DNA from 3 places in the Ensifer sp. ENS03 genome. Region 1 is predicted to be linked to each of the others. Evidence: predicted binding sites of a transcription regulator. Region 1 holds the regulator's gene; each other region holds the start of a gene.
The links. The regulator PhoB, encoded in region 1, activates phosphate uptake and scavenging genes when phosphate is short. The targets are predictions, from matches to a motif close to TGTCATNNANCTGTCAT.
Positions count from the first base shown of each region.

Region 1 (6,361 bases):
ATCGACGTGCCCGCACGGAGGTCATTCTAACGCCTTAGTCGGCCCTGGGTCGCTACCTTCAGGCCGCGGCGTTGCCGCTTGCCTTGCGAACCGCCTCGGCGGCGCGTTCGATACGTGCGAGCCCCTCGCGCGCCTCTTCCGCCGTCACGGTCAGCGGCGGCAGAAGACGCAGGACATTTTCGCCCGCCGGCACGGCCAGGAGCTTTTCGGCGCGGATTTCCTTCAGCAGATCGGCCGAAGGGCCCTTCACCTTGATGCCCAGCATCAAACCGTCGCCGCGGATGTCCTCGATGACATCAGGGAAACGGTCCTTGAGCGACGCAAGGCCCTGGCGGAAGACCAGCGCGACATCGCGCACATGCGTCAGGAATCCGTCGGCCAGAACGACGTCGAGCACGGCGTTGCCGACGGCCATGGCCAGCGGGTTGCCGCCATATGTGGAGCCATGCGTGCCCGCCACCATACCAGATGCGGCTTCCTCAGTCGCGAGGCAGGCGCCGAACGGGAAGCCACCGCCGATACCCTTGGCGACCGCCATGATATCCGGACGGATATCCGCCCATTCATGGGCAAACAGCTTGCCGGTACGGCCGACGCCGGTCTGGACCTCGTCGAGGATCAAGAGCAGGCCGAACTCGTCGCAGAGCGCGCGCAGTTCCTGCATGAACTCCTTGGTCGCCGGACGGATGCCGCCCTCGCCCTGGATCGGCTCGATCAGGATCGCTGCGGTTTCCTCGGTGATCGCATTCTTGACCGCGGCGATGTCGCCGAACGGAACCTGGTAGAAGCCCGGCGCCTTCGGCCCGAAACCTTCGATGTATTTCTGCTGACCACCGGCGGCGATCGTCGCGATCGTGCGGCCGTGGAAGGCGCCTTCGAAGGTGATGACGTGGAACTTCTCCGGGTGGCCCTTGGAGAAGTGGTAACGCCGTGCCGTCTTGATGGCGCATTCCAGCGCTTCCGCGCCCGAATTGGTGAAGAAGACCTTGTCGGCAAAGGTCACCGCCGTCAGCCGGCGGCCGAGGCTTTCCTGGCCCGCAATTTCATAAAGGTTGGACAGGTGCCAGACCTTGTCGGCCTGCGCCTTCAGCGCTTCGACCAGGTGCGGGTGCGCGTGGCCGAGCGAGTTCACGGCAACGCCGGCACCGAAATCGAGATAACGCGTGCCGTCTTCAGCGATCAGCCAGGCGCCCTCTCCTCGCTCGAAACGCAACGGCGCGCGCATGTAGGTATCGTAAAGCGGCGTGGTTGCAGTCATGCGAGGCTCTCCTTCACTCCAGATCGACATCGATCCCGCGCCTCACGCGGGCCGATAAAAATCAAAAATGCCGCCTTTCGGCGGCGCAGGCACTATTCCCATTTCGCGCTGCAATGTCAACAAAACCAAGCCTTGCAGCGCAACATGAAGGGTCGATTCCTGGCAGCAGAAAAATCGTCCGGGAGGGCTTGCAAAAATGCAACGCTGGCCGAGCAAGTTGGGGAAAACTACGAAATCGATTCGGCCTGATTCCCGGGACTCTTGCCACAGAGTCCAGCGGTCAGTACGTTAACATTCAATTACTAGACGCATGCGGCGGACCTAGTCACCAAAAGAGTTATCGCGTTTGCAACCCCGGGGTTTAGCCGGGGTGCGGTGAGGGATTCTGCCATCCCCAACGCTGAGAACGGAGAGTGCAGAAATGAACTGGACTGACGAGCGGGTGGAGAAACTGAAGAAGCTTTGGTCCGAGGGCCTGAGCGCAAGCCAGATCGCGGCACAGCTCGGCGGCGTCAGCCGTAACGCTGTCATCGGCAAGGTTCACCGCCTGAGCCTGCCAGGTCGCGCCAAGGCCGGTGGCAGCACCACGACGGCGGCCCGTCCGAAGCGCCCGACTTCGGCACCGCGCGCGCCGAACTACGCTTCGCGCGTTTCGACCCGCCCGGTTGCACGCGCGGCCGGCGCTGTCGTTCTCAAGGAAGAAATCGAAGTCGATCTCGTTGCCGAGCAGGATTTCAGCACCCGCACCGACGTTGTCGTGCCGATGTCGCGCCGCCTCGAGCTGACCCAGCTCACCGAGCGCACCTGCAAGTGGCCGATCGGCGACCCGCTGAAGGAAGAGTTTCACTTCTGCGGCAACGATTCCCCGGAAGCCTCGCCTTACTGCACCTTTCATGCGCGGCTGGCCTACCAGCCGTCGGGGGAGCGCCGCAGGGCTCGCTAAGAAGCTGGACCGCATTGATAAAGGAAGGGGCCGATCGGCCCCTTTTTTTGTTGGCGACGTTCAGACCGCTCAGCTTTCGAGCGAATAGCCGGCGCCGCGAACGGTGCGGATCACGTCGGGCATGTTCGAGAAGTTCAGAGCCTTGCGCAGACGACCGACATGCACGTCGACGGTTCGCTCGTCGACATAGATGTCATGCCCCCAGACGCCATCCAGAAGCTGCGAGCGAGAGAAGACGCGGCCCGGCGAGGACATGAGGAACTCCAGAAGACGGAACTCGGTCGGGCCGAGGCGCACCTCGCGGCTGCGGCGATGAACGCGGTGGGTCTCGCGGTCGAGTTCGATGTCGCCGCAGCGAAGCAGCGTCGAGAGCACCTCGGGCTTTGCCCGGCGCAGCATCGCCTTGACGCGCGCCATCAGCTCCGGCGTCGAGAAGGGCTTGACCACGTAGTCGTCGGCACCGGTCGCCAGACCCCGGACGCGCTCGCTTTCCTCGCCGCGCGCCGTCAGCATGATGATCGGCAGACGTTCGGTCTCCGGACGCTGGCGCAGCCGACGGCAAAGTTCAATGCCGGAAACACCGGGCAGCATCCAGTCGAGGATAAGCAGGTCGGGCAGCCGCTCCTGAAGCCGGATCTCCGCCTCGTCGCCCCGCAGGATCGTATCGACGTCGAAGCCCTCGGCTTCCAGATTGTAACGCAGCAGAACGCTCAGCGCCTCTTCGTCTTCGACTACGGCGATTTTTGGCAACATCAGGTAACGTCTCCTTACCGCGGGCGGCCTTTGGACTCATCGGCCCGGCCGGCGCTCAGACACTCTAAATCTGGAGCACATCCGCCGTTTTCAAAGGCGGGGCGAAAACCGCATGCTTCAGATACAGGAATTCGGGGCCGCGACCGAAGCCGCGACCGGATCAGATTTCAAAGGGCATGCATGCTTACGGCGCGCTTGGCGCTCAGTCGTTGACCGAGCCCAGCGTCGACGTGGTGTCATCCTTCGGACGCTCGCCTTCCGGCTGAGCACCCGTCGCCATGTAATAGATCGTCTCAGCGATATTGGTCGCGTGGTCGCCGATGCGCTCGATGTTCTTGGCGCAGAACAGAAGATGCGTGCAGGGCGTGATGTTGCGCGGATCTTCCATCATGTAGGTCAAGAGCTCGCGGAACAGCGAGGTGTAGATCGCGTCGATCTCCTCGTCACGCTCGCGGATGCTGTTGGCCTTTTCCGGCGAGCGCGAGGCGTAGACGTCGAGCACTTCCTTGAGCTGGACGAGAGCGAGCTCTGCCAGATGCTCGAGGCCACGGGCGAGCTTGCGCGGAATGCCGGAGCCGGCGACCGCGATCACGCGCTTGGCGGTGTTCTTGCCAAGGTCGCCGACGCGTTCCAGATCGGAGGCGATGCGGATCGACCCCATGATCTCACGCAGGTCGGCGGCGACCGGCTGACGCTTGGCGATCGTGACGATCGCCTTCTCACCGATCTGGCGCTCGGCGTCGTCGAGGACGGTGTCGTCCGAGATCACCTTCTGTGCGAGAGCCAGGTCGGAGTTGACCAGCGCGCGAACGGACTCGGCGACCATCTGTTCGGCGAGGCCGCCCATCTCCGAGATGCGGCGCGTCAGGTACTTCAGTTCTTCGTCATAGGCGGACATGATATGCATGGACATGATCGTCGATCCTTACGGGCGCTTTGCAGTTACTGTTGCAGCCTTATGCGGCCTCAGCCGAAGCGGCCCATGATGTAATCCTGGGTGCGCTGGTCATCCGGATTGGTGAACATCTTGTCTGTGTCGTTCTCCTCGACGAGATTGCCGAGGTGGAACATGGCGGTGCGCTGCGAAACGCGGGCGGCCTGCTGCATCGAGTGGGTCACGATGACGATCGTGAAGTTCGTGCGCAGCTCGTGGATGAGCTCTTCGACCTTGGCGGTCGCGATCGGATCGAGAGCCGAGCACGGCTCGTCCATGAGGATGACTTCCGGGCTCACGGCGACGGCACGTGCGATGCAGAGGCGCTGCTGCTGACCACCGGAAAGGCCGGTGCCGGGCTCCTGCAGACGGTCCTTTACCTCGTTCCACAGACCGGCCTTCTGCAGGCTGGTCTCGACCACTTCGTCAAAGTCGGCCTTGGTGCGGGCAAGTCCGTGAATCCGCGGACCGTAGGCGACGTTGTCGTAGATCGACTTCGGGAACGGGTTCGGCTTCTGGAAGACCATGCCGACGCGGGCGCGAAGCTCGACGACGTCGATCGTCGGGTCGTAGATGTCGTCCTCGTCGAGCGTGATCTTGCCGGTGACGCGGCAGTTCTCGATCGTGTCGTTCATGCGGTTCAGCGTGCGCAGGAAGGTCGACTTGCCGCAACCCGAAGGACCGATCAGCGCCGTGACCGTGTTCTCGCGGATGTTGAGGTTGACGTCGAAAAGCGCACGCTTCTCGCCGTAATAGACCGACACATCCTTGCCGATCATCTTGTAGGGCACGGTGTTCATTTTCTGATCCAGAGCCTTCTCGACTGCTGCTTCTGACATGATGTTCATAGTAATTACCTCACTACCAGCGGCGCTCAAAGCGACGTCGCAACAGAATGGCTCCAAGGTTCATGACGACCAGGAAGATGAGAAGAATGATGATTGCGCCGGAGGTGCGCTCGACGAAGGCGCGCTCCGCCTCGTTGGCCCACATGTAGATCTGCACCGGCAGTGCCGTCGACGGTTCCATCGGCGAACCGGGAAAATCGACGACGAAGGCGACCATGCCGATCAGGAGCAGCGGCGCGGTTTCACCAAGCGCGTGGGCAAGACCGATGATGGTGCCGGTCAGGATGCCCGGCATCGCCAGCGGCAGCACGTGGTGGAAGATGGTCTGCATCTTCGACGCACCGAGACCGAGGGCCGCCGAGCGGATCGACGGCGGGACCGCCTTCAACGCGGCACGGGTGGCGATGATGATCGTCGGCAGGGTCATCAACGTCAGCACGAAGCCGCCGACGACGGCTGCCGAGCGCGGCATGCCGGCGAAGTTGATGAAGACGGCGAGACCCAGGAGGCCGTAGACGATCGACGGAACGGCCGCGAGGTTGTTGATGTTGACCTCGATCAGGTCGGTCAGCCGGTTCTTCGGCGCAAACTCCTCGAGGTAGATCGAGGCGGCGACGCCGATCGGAAGCGACAGCACCAGCACGATCAGCATCATGTAGAGCGAGCCGAGGGCAGCGACGCCGACGCCTGCCGCTTCGGGACGGCTGGAGGCGCCGAAGGTGAAGATGCCGGTGTTGAAGCTCTTCTTCAGGATGCCGGCGCTCGCCAGCTCGTTCATCCAGGTGACCTGCTGGTCCTTGACCTTGCGCTTGCCCTCATCGACCGAGAGATCGATCTGGCCCTTGAAGGCGGAGTCGATGTTGGCCTCGGCCAGCAGCGTGACAGGAACCGTCTTGCCGATGATCGACGGGTCGGCGGCGACCATGTCGCGCAATAGCGTGCGGGAGCTCGCGGAAACCATGTCGGTCGCCTGCTTGACCTGCGGCCGCTTGGTGGCGTCGATGCCGAGCTGCTTGACGAGCGCGTCGCGCACCAACAGCGGATAGTTGGCGGTCATCAGCACCTTGCCGTCGGTCGCGCGTTCGCCTTTGGGGTCGATGACCTTTTCGGTGAATTCGATCGGCAGCGTAATCGTCGTCTGCTGGAATGCGGTGTAGCCGTTGGAAAAGACGGTCCACAGCAGCAATGCCAGGAAGAAGAGACCGGTGCTGATCGCGGCCATGCCGTAGAAGCGGAACCGGCGTTCGGCAGCATAGCGACGCTTGATGCCGATATCGCGCTTGGCGGATGCGGGACGGGCGGAGATCCGGACGGTCGGGGAAGCGATGTCGGTCATTCGTACTGTTCCCGGTATTTGCGCACGATGTAGAGCGCGTAAATGTTGAGGCCGAGCGTGATGACGAAGAGCGTGATGCCCAGTGCGAAGGCCACCAGCGTCTGCGGCGAGGTGAACTCGAGGTCACCAGTCAGCTGGTTGACGATCTTAACGGTCACCGTCGTCATCGGCTCGAAGGGATTGATCTGCATGCGGGCCGCCACACCGGCTGCCAGCACCACGATCATGGTCTCGCCGACGGCGCGCGAGGCGGTGAGCAGCAGCGCGCCGACGATTCCCGGGAGGGCTG
Region 1 covers NZ_JACVAV010000001.1:455,054-461,414, reverse strand. Annotated here, with positions in the region: gene IB263_RS02305 (aspartate aminotransferase family protein) at 59-1,258, opposite strand; gene IB263_RS02300 (GcrA family cell cycle regulator) at 1,680-2,201, shown strand; gene phoB (phosphate regulon transcriptional regulator PhoB) at 2,271-2,954, opposite strand; gene phoU (phosphate signaling complex protein PhoU) at 3,157-3,870, opposite strand; gene pstB (phosphate ABC transporter ATP-binding protein PstB) at 3,921-4,736, opposite strand; gene pstA (phosphate ABC transporter permease PstA) at 4,750-6,072, opposite strand; gene pstC (phosphate ABC transporter permease subunit PstC) at 6,069-6,361, opposite strand, start outside.

Region 2 (4,840 bases), on a different contig from region 1:
AGATGCTTACCGTCAGGCGACGGATGCGGAAACCAGTCGCCATAGGGGCTGTCGGTGATGCGCGTGACGTCGCTACCGTCCGGGCGGATCCGCCAGATCTGCATCTGGCCGGTACGGCTCGAGTTGAAATAGATCCATTCGCCGTCTGCCGACCAATCGGGCCCGTCGTTGCGGCCCTCCCCATAGGTGAGCCGCCGCTCCTCGCCGCCGTCGACGGAGATCGTGTAAATGTCGAAGACCTGGTCGCGGATGCCGCAATAGGTCACCGTGTTCCCGTCGGGCGACCAGCCGTGCCAATAGGAGGGCAGGTTGCGGGTGACGAGCCGCGGCGTGCCGCCTTCGGCCGGCAGCAGGTAGATCGCCGATTTCCCGAACTCGGTCTTGTCGCTGATCGCGATCGTCGTGCCATCCGGGGAGAGGCCGTGGTCGTTGTTGCAGAGCGTCGCAAAACCGGTATCGATCTCCACCGGTTCGAAACCATCAAGGCCAAGCCGATAGAGCCTGCCGTCACCGTTTATGATCAGATGTGAGCCGTCCCGCGACCAGTTCGGTGCCTCGACCAGCCGGTCCGTCTGCCAGACAACCCGCGTTTCACCTGTTGCGATGTCATGGATTTCGACGGAACTGCGCATGCTCTTCTCTCCCGAACGAGGCCGCTATTTCTTGTCTTCACCCGCCGGCAGGGTCGCCAGAACCTTGGAACAGACCGATTGCATCAGAACGGAATCGCGTCGGTCCCGCCAGGTGGTGACCAGACCCCAGGCCAGCAGGAGCAGGATACAGATGAAGGCAACGCCGACGACGGTGAGGCTTCCGGCCGCAAGGCCATAGACCCCAAAGATCGCAGGCGTCGCGAAATAGCCGATCTGCGCCGAAAGCTGCCGGCCGGCGGAAACGTCGCTTGCCGACCACAGTCGCAGGAGCCGGATTTCCTCGTCCGTAAAATCTGGACGGCCCTGTCGGCCGTCCGTCTCTTCGGAGAGGATATCCATCGCCTAGCCCCGGTCGCGGAAGCGGTTGGTGATCGGGTAGCGGCGGTCGCGTCCGAAGTTCTTCTTGGTGATCTTGACGCCCGGCGCCGATTGCCGGCGCTTGTATTCGGCGATGTAGAGCAGATGCTCGACCCGGTGAACGGTCACCTCGTCATGGCCGCGGGCGACGATCTCGTCCGTCCCCATTTCCTTTTCCACCAGGCATTCGAGAATGTCGTCGAGCACCGGATAGGGCGGCAGCGAATCCTGGTCCGTCTGGTTGGGACGAAGCTCGGCCGAAGGCGCCTTGTCGATAATGTTCTGCGGAATGACGATGCCGGAAGGACCAAGCGCGCCCGGAGGAACCGTGGTATTGCGCCAGCTCGAGATGGCATAGACCTGCATCTTGTAGAGGTCCTTGATCGGGTTGAAGCCGCCGTTCATGTCGCCATAGAGCGTGGCATAGCCAACCGACATCTCCGACTTGTTGCCCGTGGTCACCACCATCGAGCCGAACTTGTTGGAGATCGCCATCAGGATCGTGCCGCGGGTGCGGCTCTGCAGGTTCTCCTCGGTGATGCCGGATTCCGTGCCTTCGAACGTATCGGAGAGTGCGCTGAGGAACCCTTCGACCGGCTCGGAGATCGGCACGATGTCGTAACGGCAGCCGAGGGCCTCGGCGCATTCCTTGGCGTCCTTCAGCGATTCCTGCGAGGTGTAGCGGTAGGGCAGCATGACCGTGCGCACCCGCTCCTCGCCGAGCGCATCGACGGCGAGCGCTGCGCAGATGGCGGAATCGATACCGCCGGAGAGGCCAAGCACGACATTCTTGAAGCCGTTCTTGTTCACATAATCGCGGAAGCCGAGCATGCAGGCGCGGTAATCCGCCTCCTCCCGCTCCGGCAGGCGCGACTTCAGGCCGTGCTCGCAATGCCAGCCGCTCTCGCCCTTCTTCCACTCCACGATCGAGATCGCCTCTTCGAACTGGCTCATCTGGAAGGCGAGCGACTTGTCGGTGTTGAAGGCGAAGCTGGCGCCGTCGAAGACCAGTTCGTCCTGGCCGCCGAGCTGGTTGGCATAGATCATCGGCAGGCCGGTCTCGATCACCTGCTTCAGCACGACCTGATGGCGCACGTCGACCTTGCCGCGATAATAGGGCGAACCATTCGGCGACAGCAGGATTTCAGCACCGCTTTCGGCCAGCGTCTCGCAGACGCCGAGATCGCCCCAGATGTCCTCGCAGATCGGAATGCCGATGCGCACACCGCGGAAATTGACCGGTCCCGGCATCTCGCCCGGATCGAAGACGCGCTTCTCGTCGAACTCGCCGTAGTTCGGCAGATCGACCTTGTCGCGGATCGCGATCACCTTGCCATCGTCGAGTACTGCCACGGCGTTATGTCGGCCGGTCTTCGACAGGCGCGGGAAGCCGATGATGACGCCCGGGCCGCCATCGGCCGTCTCGGCGGCCAGCTTTTCGACGGCCTGGAGGCAGGCCTTGAGAAAGGCCGGCTTCAGAACAAGGTCTTCCGGCGGATAGCCCGAAATGAACAGCTCCGTCAAAAGCAGGAGATCGGCGCCCTGTCGCGCCGCATCGGCGCGCGCCTCACGCGCCTTGGCCAGGTTTCCGGCGATGTCGCCCACGGTCGGATTGAGCTGGGCAACGGCGATACGAAGGAGCGAGGGGGCGTTTTTATGGGCGGTCATGAGCGGGCCTGTCGGTCTGTCCTGAACGATTGCATCTGACTTTCGCAATGTTCTTTAGCGCAATCTGCGGAAAAATACCCACAGCCAATCGCAGCCACGCGAAAAAAACCGAAAACTTCTGTTTTTCCCGGTCCTTATACTGGGCCGTTCGTGCGGCTTCACGCCACGAAAAGCCACCCTCCATTCCCGTTAAGAAACCATTCATCCCCTGTTCAAAATGACGGGCGTATGACAGTTACACGACGCATTTATGAAATTGGAGAATATGTTGGCCAGTATCGATTCCGCTGTCGCGCGAGGCTCACGTGTCTATGCCGACCGACCCGGCTTCGCCGCACGGCACGCCAAGACGCTCGCTTCCACGCGCAGCGCCCTGTTCTCCCTGTTCGTTGCAACTGCCCTTGTCTTCGCCGTTGAACTGATCGTCCGTCAGTCGCTGACCGATACCCTATCCTATGTCCTCGACCCGACGCGCCCGGCGCTGACGACCATCGGCATATTCTTTCTCATTCTGCTCGCTGTCGACGGTATTTTCGGCCGCGAGCACAAGTCCGCCGTGGTGATCGCGCCGCTGGCACTTCTGCCGGCCGTCATCTGCCAGCAGAAGCAGGTGTTCCTGTCCGATCCGCTCTATCCGACCGACTTCCTGTTCGGCCGCCAGATCATGGAGCTGATGCCCGTGCTGGTAAAGGACCGTCCGTGGACGGCGGTCGGCATCGCGGTCGGCCTGGTTGCCACCGTCGTCGCCATCGCCCTCCTGTTGCGCTTTGCCTGGCGGACCTTCCCGAAGCTGACGACCCGCGAGCGTGTCGCCCGCCTCGCCTTCGCGCTGCCGCTGCTCGTCGCCTTCTGGAACATCATGGATTACAACCAGTTTTCCTGGATCCGTGATCGCCTGAAGGTCATCCCGATCATGTGGGACCAGACCGAGAACTATAAGCACAACGGCTTTGCGCTCGCCTTTGCGATCAACCTGCCGATGGCCAATGTCAGCGCGCCCGCCGGCTACATGGCCGACGCGATCGACCGCATTCCGGTGAAGCCGCTTCCCGCCGGCACCTCGCACCGCGGCAAGCCCGACGTCATCGTGCTGATGAGCGAATCCTTCTGGGATCCGACCCGCCTGCCGAACGTCAAGCTGTCGCCCGACCCGATGCCGACGATCCGCGAAATGCAGTCGGGCAACGTCTTCTCGCCGGAGTTCGGCGGCATGACCGCCAACGTCGAGTTCGAGGCGCTGACCGGCTTCTCCAACGCGTTCCTGCCTTACGGCAGCATCCCGTACCAGCAGTACATCCGCAATCCGATCCCGTCGCTTGCCACCTTCTTCCGTGGCGAAGGTTACGTCTCGCGCGCCATCCATCCGTTCCAGAGCTGGTTCTGGAACCGCACCGCCGTCTACAAGGCCTTCGGTTTCGACATGTTCAAGTCGGAAGAGAACATGCCACCGATGCAGAAGCGCGGCATCTTCGCCTCGGACGACTCGCTGACCAACGAGATCATCCGCCAGGCCGACGCGATGGACGACCCGTTCTTCTTCTTCGCCGTCACACTCCAGGGCCATGGCCCCTATGAGGCCAACCGCTACGCCAACAACACCATCAAGGTCGAAGGCGACCTGCCCGAGGCCGACCGCCAGGTGCTTGCCACCTACGCGCAGGGCATCAAGGAGGCTGACGACAGCCTGAAGAAGCTGATGGACTGGGCCAAGAACCGCGATCGCGAAACGGTTATCGTGCTTTTTGGCGACCATCTGCCGCCGCTTAACACCGTCTATACCAGCACCGGTTTCATGAAGGGTGTGACGGCGGAGCGCAAAGGTTCGAAGGAGCAGATGAAGGCGCAGCATGAAACGCCGCTCGTCGTCTGGTCGAACAAGACTGGCCCGAAGAAGAACGTCGGCACCATCAGCCCGGCCTTCCTCTCCTACCAGATCCTCAAGCAGTCCGGTTACGAGCATCCCTACTACACCGGCTTCCTCGGCAAGGTGTATGACCAGTACCGCGTCGTCGACCGCTACATGCTGATCCGCAAGAATGGCAAGGAAGTCGCCGAGTGGTCGCGCCAGCCGAAGGTGCCGGCACTCCTGCGTGACTACCGCTTCCTGCAACACGACATGATGTTCGGCGACCGCTTCTCGACCGACCGGTTCTTCAAGTCAC
Region 2 covers NZ_JACVAV010000002.1:156,448-161,287, forward strand. Annotated here, with positions in the region: gene IB263_RS07380 (TolB family protein) at 1-632, opposite strand, end outside; gene IB263_RS07385 (hypothetical protein) at 657-992, opposite strand; gene IB263_RS07390 (NAD+ synthase) at 996-2,678, opposite strand; gene IB263_RS07395 (LTA synthase family protein) at 2,947-4,840, shown strand, end outside.
Region 2: the regulator PhoB is predicted to act here: its motif matches at 2,896-2,912, upstream of IB263_RS07395 (LTA synthase family protein).

Region 3 (4,840 bases), on a different contig from region 1:
ATTCGACGCTGTCCGAAGGCGCCTGGTGGCCGGCCGACTACAGCGGCGAACCCCTGGTTTCGTTCTCGTCCGAGGAGGCCGGCGAACTCGGCCTGAAGATCGGCGATACGGTCACCGTCAATGTGCTCGGCCGCAACATCACCGCCAAGATTGCCAACTTCCGCAATGTCGAGTGGGAATCGCTGTCGATCAACTTCGTCATGGTGTTCTCGCCGAACACCTTTGCTGGCGCGCCGCATGCCTGGTTGGCGACCGTGATCGATCCGTCGGCGACGCCGGAAGAGGAGGCGGCAGTCCTGAAGGCCGTCACCAATGCCTATCCGACGATCACCAGCGTACGGGTGAAGGACGCTCTCGACATTGTGAATGGGCTGCTCGGTCAGCTGGCAACGGCGATCCGGGCGGCCGCGGCCGTGGCGCTCGTCGCCTCCGTGCTGGTGCTGGCCGGCGCGCTTGCGGCCGGCAACCGGGCGCGCGTCCATGATGCGGTGGTCCTGAAGACGCTGGGGGCAACGCGGGTGACGCTGATCAAGGCGTTCAGCTACGAATACGCGATCCTCGGTCTTGCAACCGCAGTTTTTGCGCTGTTTGCCGGCGGTATCGCCGCCTGGTTCGTCGTCAACCGCATCATGACGCTGCCGTCGAGCTTCCTGCCCGACGTGGCGATCGTGACGGTTGTGGCAGCGCTGGTGATGACGGTCGGCATCGGACTTGCCGGTACATGGCGCATTCTCGGGCAGAAGGCGGCGCCGGTCCTGCGCGAACTTTGACCGGGCCGAGTTAACCGTAAATCCCTATTGCGCCGGTCTGAATCGGTCCGGTGCAACGGAATCCGGGAGTGCCGGGTCTTGTGTGCAGCGGGTTTCGGCATCATATTTGTCCACAGGCATGCTGGAGCTCCGCAGCGGCGCCTGGGCGTGGAAGCTCATCTTCCAGGGCGATATTCGCCGCCCGACACCGTAACTTCCACCGGAGCTTGAATGAGGAAACAATGGCTGATCTGAGAAATTACCAAACCCGAATGTCGCCCGCCGGCGCTCAGGCGGGTGCCGTGATTGACGAGGGCCTTCGCGCATACATGCTGAAGGTCTACAACCTGATGGCGCTTGGTCTGGCGATCACTGGCGTCGCGGCCTACCTGGCCTTCCAGATGGCGTTTTCGGATGGCCAGCTGACTGCCTTCGGTGCTGCGATCTATACGAGCCCGCTGAAGTGGGTGGTGATGCTGGCGCCGCTGGCGCTCGTGTTCTTCATGAGCTTCCGCATCAATAGCATGAGCGTTTCTGCCGCGCAGACGACGTTCTGGATCTATGCGGCCCTGATGGGCCTGTCGCTGTCGTCGATCTTCCTGATCTACACCGGCCAGAGCATCGTTCAGACGTTCTTCGTGACGGCCGCCTCGTTCGGCGCCCTGTCGCTTTACGGCTACACCACGAAGAAGGACCTGTCCGGCATGGGCTCGTTCCTGATCATGGGTCTGTTCGGCGTCATCATCGCGTCGATCGTCAACATCTTCCTCGCCTCTTCGGCGCTCGCCTTCGCGATCAGCGTGATCGGCGTGCTGATCTTCGCTGGCCTCACCGCCTACGACACGCAGAAGATCAAGGAAATGTACTACGAAGCCGATGACAGCACCGTTGCCGGCCGCAAGGCGATCATGGGCGCGCTGACGCTCTACCTCGACTTCATCAACCTGTTCATGTTCCTGCTCCAGTTCATGGGCAACCGGAACAACTAAGTCTGAACAGCAGACGGAAAAGGCGGCTTCGGCCGCCTTTTTTGTTTGCTGAAGCAGCTTGAAAGCGTCCGGGCTCCGTGGGAGTGAAAGGACGACGAAACCTTGGGATCAAAGTCTTTAGCCATGTCCCTGACCCTGCGCGACGCCACCCTGGCCGATCTTCCCGTCATCACCGAGATCTATCGCGAATCCGTGTTGCACGGGGTTGCGACCTACGAGATCAACCCGCCATCCGAAAAGGAGATGCGGGCGCGGTTCGAAACGATCATCGGCAGCGGCTACCCGTACATGGTTGCGGTAAACGCGGGCGGGACGATCATCGGCTATGCCTACGCATCCGGCTTCCGCACGCGCACGGCCTATCGCTTCCTGGTCGAGGATTCCATCTACCTGGCGCCGGAAGCGCGCGGCAAGGGTGCCGGCAAGGCGCTGCTGGTCGAACTCGTCCGGCGTTGCACGGAACTCGGCTTCCGCCAGATGGTCGCGGTGATCGGCGGTGCCCATCCGGCCTCGATCGCCGTGCACCGGTCGCTCGGCTTCGAACTCCAGGGCACGATGAAAGCGACCGGCTTCAAGCATGGCCGCTGGCTCGACACGACGATCATGCAGCTCGCGCTCGGCGAGGGCCAGGCGACCGACCCGCCGGAAGACGTCTATCCGGACACCCTCTACCAGTGACCATCGCTTGCTGAAGAATGTCAGTCGGCGAAGCGCCTCGCAGCGCGCCGTAGGCAGGTCGTGCCGTTGCTGCCCGTGACGTCGGCGTGCGTCTCCTGATGGCACCCTTTCCCGCTGGTCAGGTTTCCACCAGCCTCAGCACCTTGTCGAATACCTTGAGCACCTGGGCGAGCTCGTGACCGCGCTTCAGGATCGTGCCGTGAATGTTCAGCACGCTATAGGCGCCCTGTTTCGCGGCCAGTTTCGGGTTCTTCTCGATCCGGTAGAGCGGCATTTCGCCCGAACGCTTGAACACTGAGAACACCGCGCGGTCCCTCAGGTGGTCGATCGCGTAGTCCCGCCACTCGCCTTCGCCGACCATACGGCCGTAGACCCACAGGATCTGATCCAATTCGCGACGATGGAAAGTGATGGGGGGAGCGTTCTTGGCGTTCTTGTATTCGTGAAGATCGACGACCACTTCGGAAGTGGTCTCGCGCTGATGGCGCGCCTCGCCTTGCGGCAAATCCGGCTCATCGGTCATCGGCAATCCGGCCTTCTGTTGTGACAGAACGATTACAGTGTGCCTGACACGAGCCGAAAAGCAAGCTGGAAGCCATGGGACGATGAGGTCATTTCTTGCCTCTGCCCCATTTCAGTCAAACCGGCGCCCCAATTCATCGCAAAACTCGCGGGCGCTGACGGACAGAGTCGTTGCCACCGTATGTCCGGTCAGATCGTCATGCTGCGGGAGTTCACCGAACGCAGTTATGGCCGGTTCGGTCCGGTAACTTCGAACCCTCAGCCCCAGCCCCTCGATGCTGCCGGGCCGAACCAACCCCTTGCGCTTCGCCGTCCCTACAATTTTCCCTGAGGGCCGGCGAGCACGGCCGCAGCGCCGATGATGGCACCCGGCGTTTCCTTGTCCTTCATCGATTGCAGCAGGATCGCGCAGCCGCTGTTTCCCGGGCGCTCGGTCAGCACCGTCGCCGGCAGCGTGAAGGACGCGGGCTGGCCGTCCCACATGCCGATCGTCTGTATGTCACGCACCGCATGCCAATAGGGGACTTCCTTGCCGCGGTTCTCCCCCTTCTCCATCTTCACGATCTTGGCGCGGTCGAAATAGACGACGACGACGTTGGCCTTGCCGATGCCGCTACCGATGGTGATCTGGATTTCTTCGCCGAGGATCTTGGCGCCGACGGGAACGGCAAGCCCTTTGCCTTCCGCCTTCATCGTTTCCAGCCGCGTCTTGATTGCCTGCAGATTGCCGCCGTTCAAGTGGTCGCGGCCATTCAGGATCGCCTGGGGCGTGTAGACGCCGTTGCGCCCGAGCATGCGCGCATAGGCATATTGCCGCTCGGTGTTTTCCTTCGATGCCAGCGTGTCGGCCCAGCCGAGATAGTTCCAGTAGTCGACGTGATAGGCGAGCGCCACCACATCGCCCTCGTCGACCAGCGACTTCAGCGCCGCATCCGCCGGCGGACAGGACGAACAGCCCTGGCTGGTGAACAGTTCGACAACGCCCTTGACCGCCTGTTTCTCCTGCGCCCCGGCAGGGGCACCGGCGGCTGCGAGCAGCCCGAAAGCCAGTGCAACAGGGCGAATGAAAGAACGGTCTGCGGATGTCATGGCGTCACTTCGTTACCGGCCGTCGGCCTACTCCTTGTGGGGGAGTTCACTACATACGACGCCCCTGCATCAACGGGAAGTCACGTTGGAGTGAGGTGGCAAGTGAGCGCGACCCGGCACCGGATCGTCGGCAGGTGCACCTCAAAGAAAGAGCCGGGGCGCCTTTCGGCGTCCCGGCTCCGGAGCCTCGTATGCGCTCGCGCGATTAGGCGGCGAGGTCGCGCAGAACCGTCTGCAGGATGCCACCGTTGTTGACGTAGGTCACTTCATCCAGCGTATCGATACGGCAGACGAGCGGCACATCTTTCACGCTGCCGTCGCCGTAGGTTACCTTGGCAACGCGCTTTTCGCGCGGCTGGACATTGGCGAGGTTTTCGATCGTGACGATCTCATCGCCCTTGAGGCCAAGCGATTCCCAGGTCGTGCCTTCCTCGAAGACGAAGGGAATGACACCCATGCCGACGAGATTCGAGCGGTGGATACGCTCGAAGGACTGCGCGATGACGGCCTTGACGCCGAGCAGGTTGGTGCCCTTGGCAGCCCAGTCGCGCGACGAACCGTTGCCGTATTCGACGCCGGCGAAGATGACGAGCGGAACGCCCTCTTCCTTGTACTGCATGGCGGCGTCGTAAATCGACATCTCTTCCTTGGACGGATAGTGGATGGTGTAGCCACCTTCCTTGCCGTTCGGGCCGAGCATGTGGTTGCGGATGCGGATGTTGGCAAACGTGCCGCGCATCATCACCTCATGGTTGCCACGACGCGTGCCGTACTGGTTGAAGTCGGCAACGCCGACGCCGTGACCGATGAGGT
Region 3 covers NZ_JACVAV010000004.1:218,773-223,612, forward strand. Annotated here, with positions in the region: gene IB263_RS17370 (ABC transporter permease) at 1-770, shown strand, start outside; gene IB263_RS17375 (Bax inhibitor-1/YccA family protein) at 992-1,738, shown strand; gene IB263_RS17380 (GNAT family N-acetyltransferase) at 1,862-2,416, shown strand; gene IB263_RS17385 (DUF2794 domain-containing protein) at 2,535-2,939, opposite strand; gene IB263_RS17390 (thioredoxin family protein) at 3,254-4,027, opposite strand; gene acnA (aconitate hydratase AcnA) at 4,233-4,840, opposite strand, start outside.
Region 3: the regulator PhoB is predicted to act here: its motif matches at 2,960-2,976, upstream of IB263_RS17385 (DUF2794 domain-containing protein).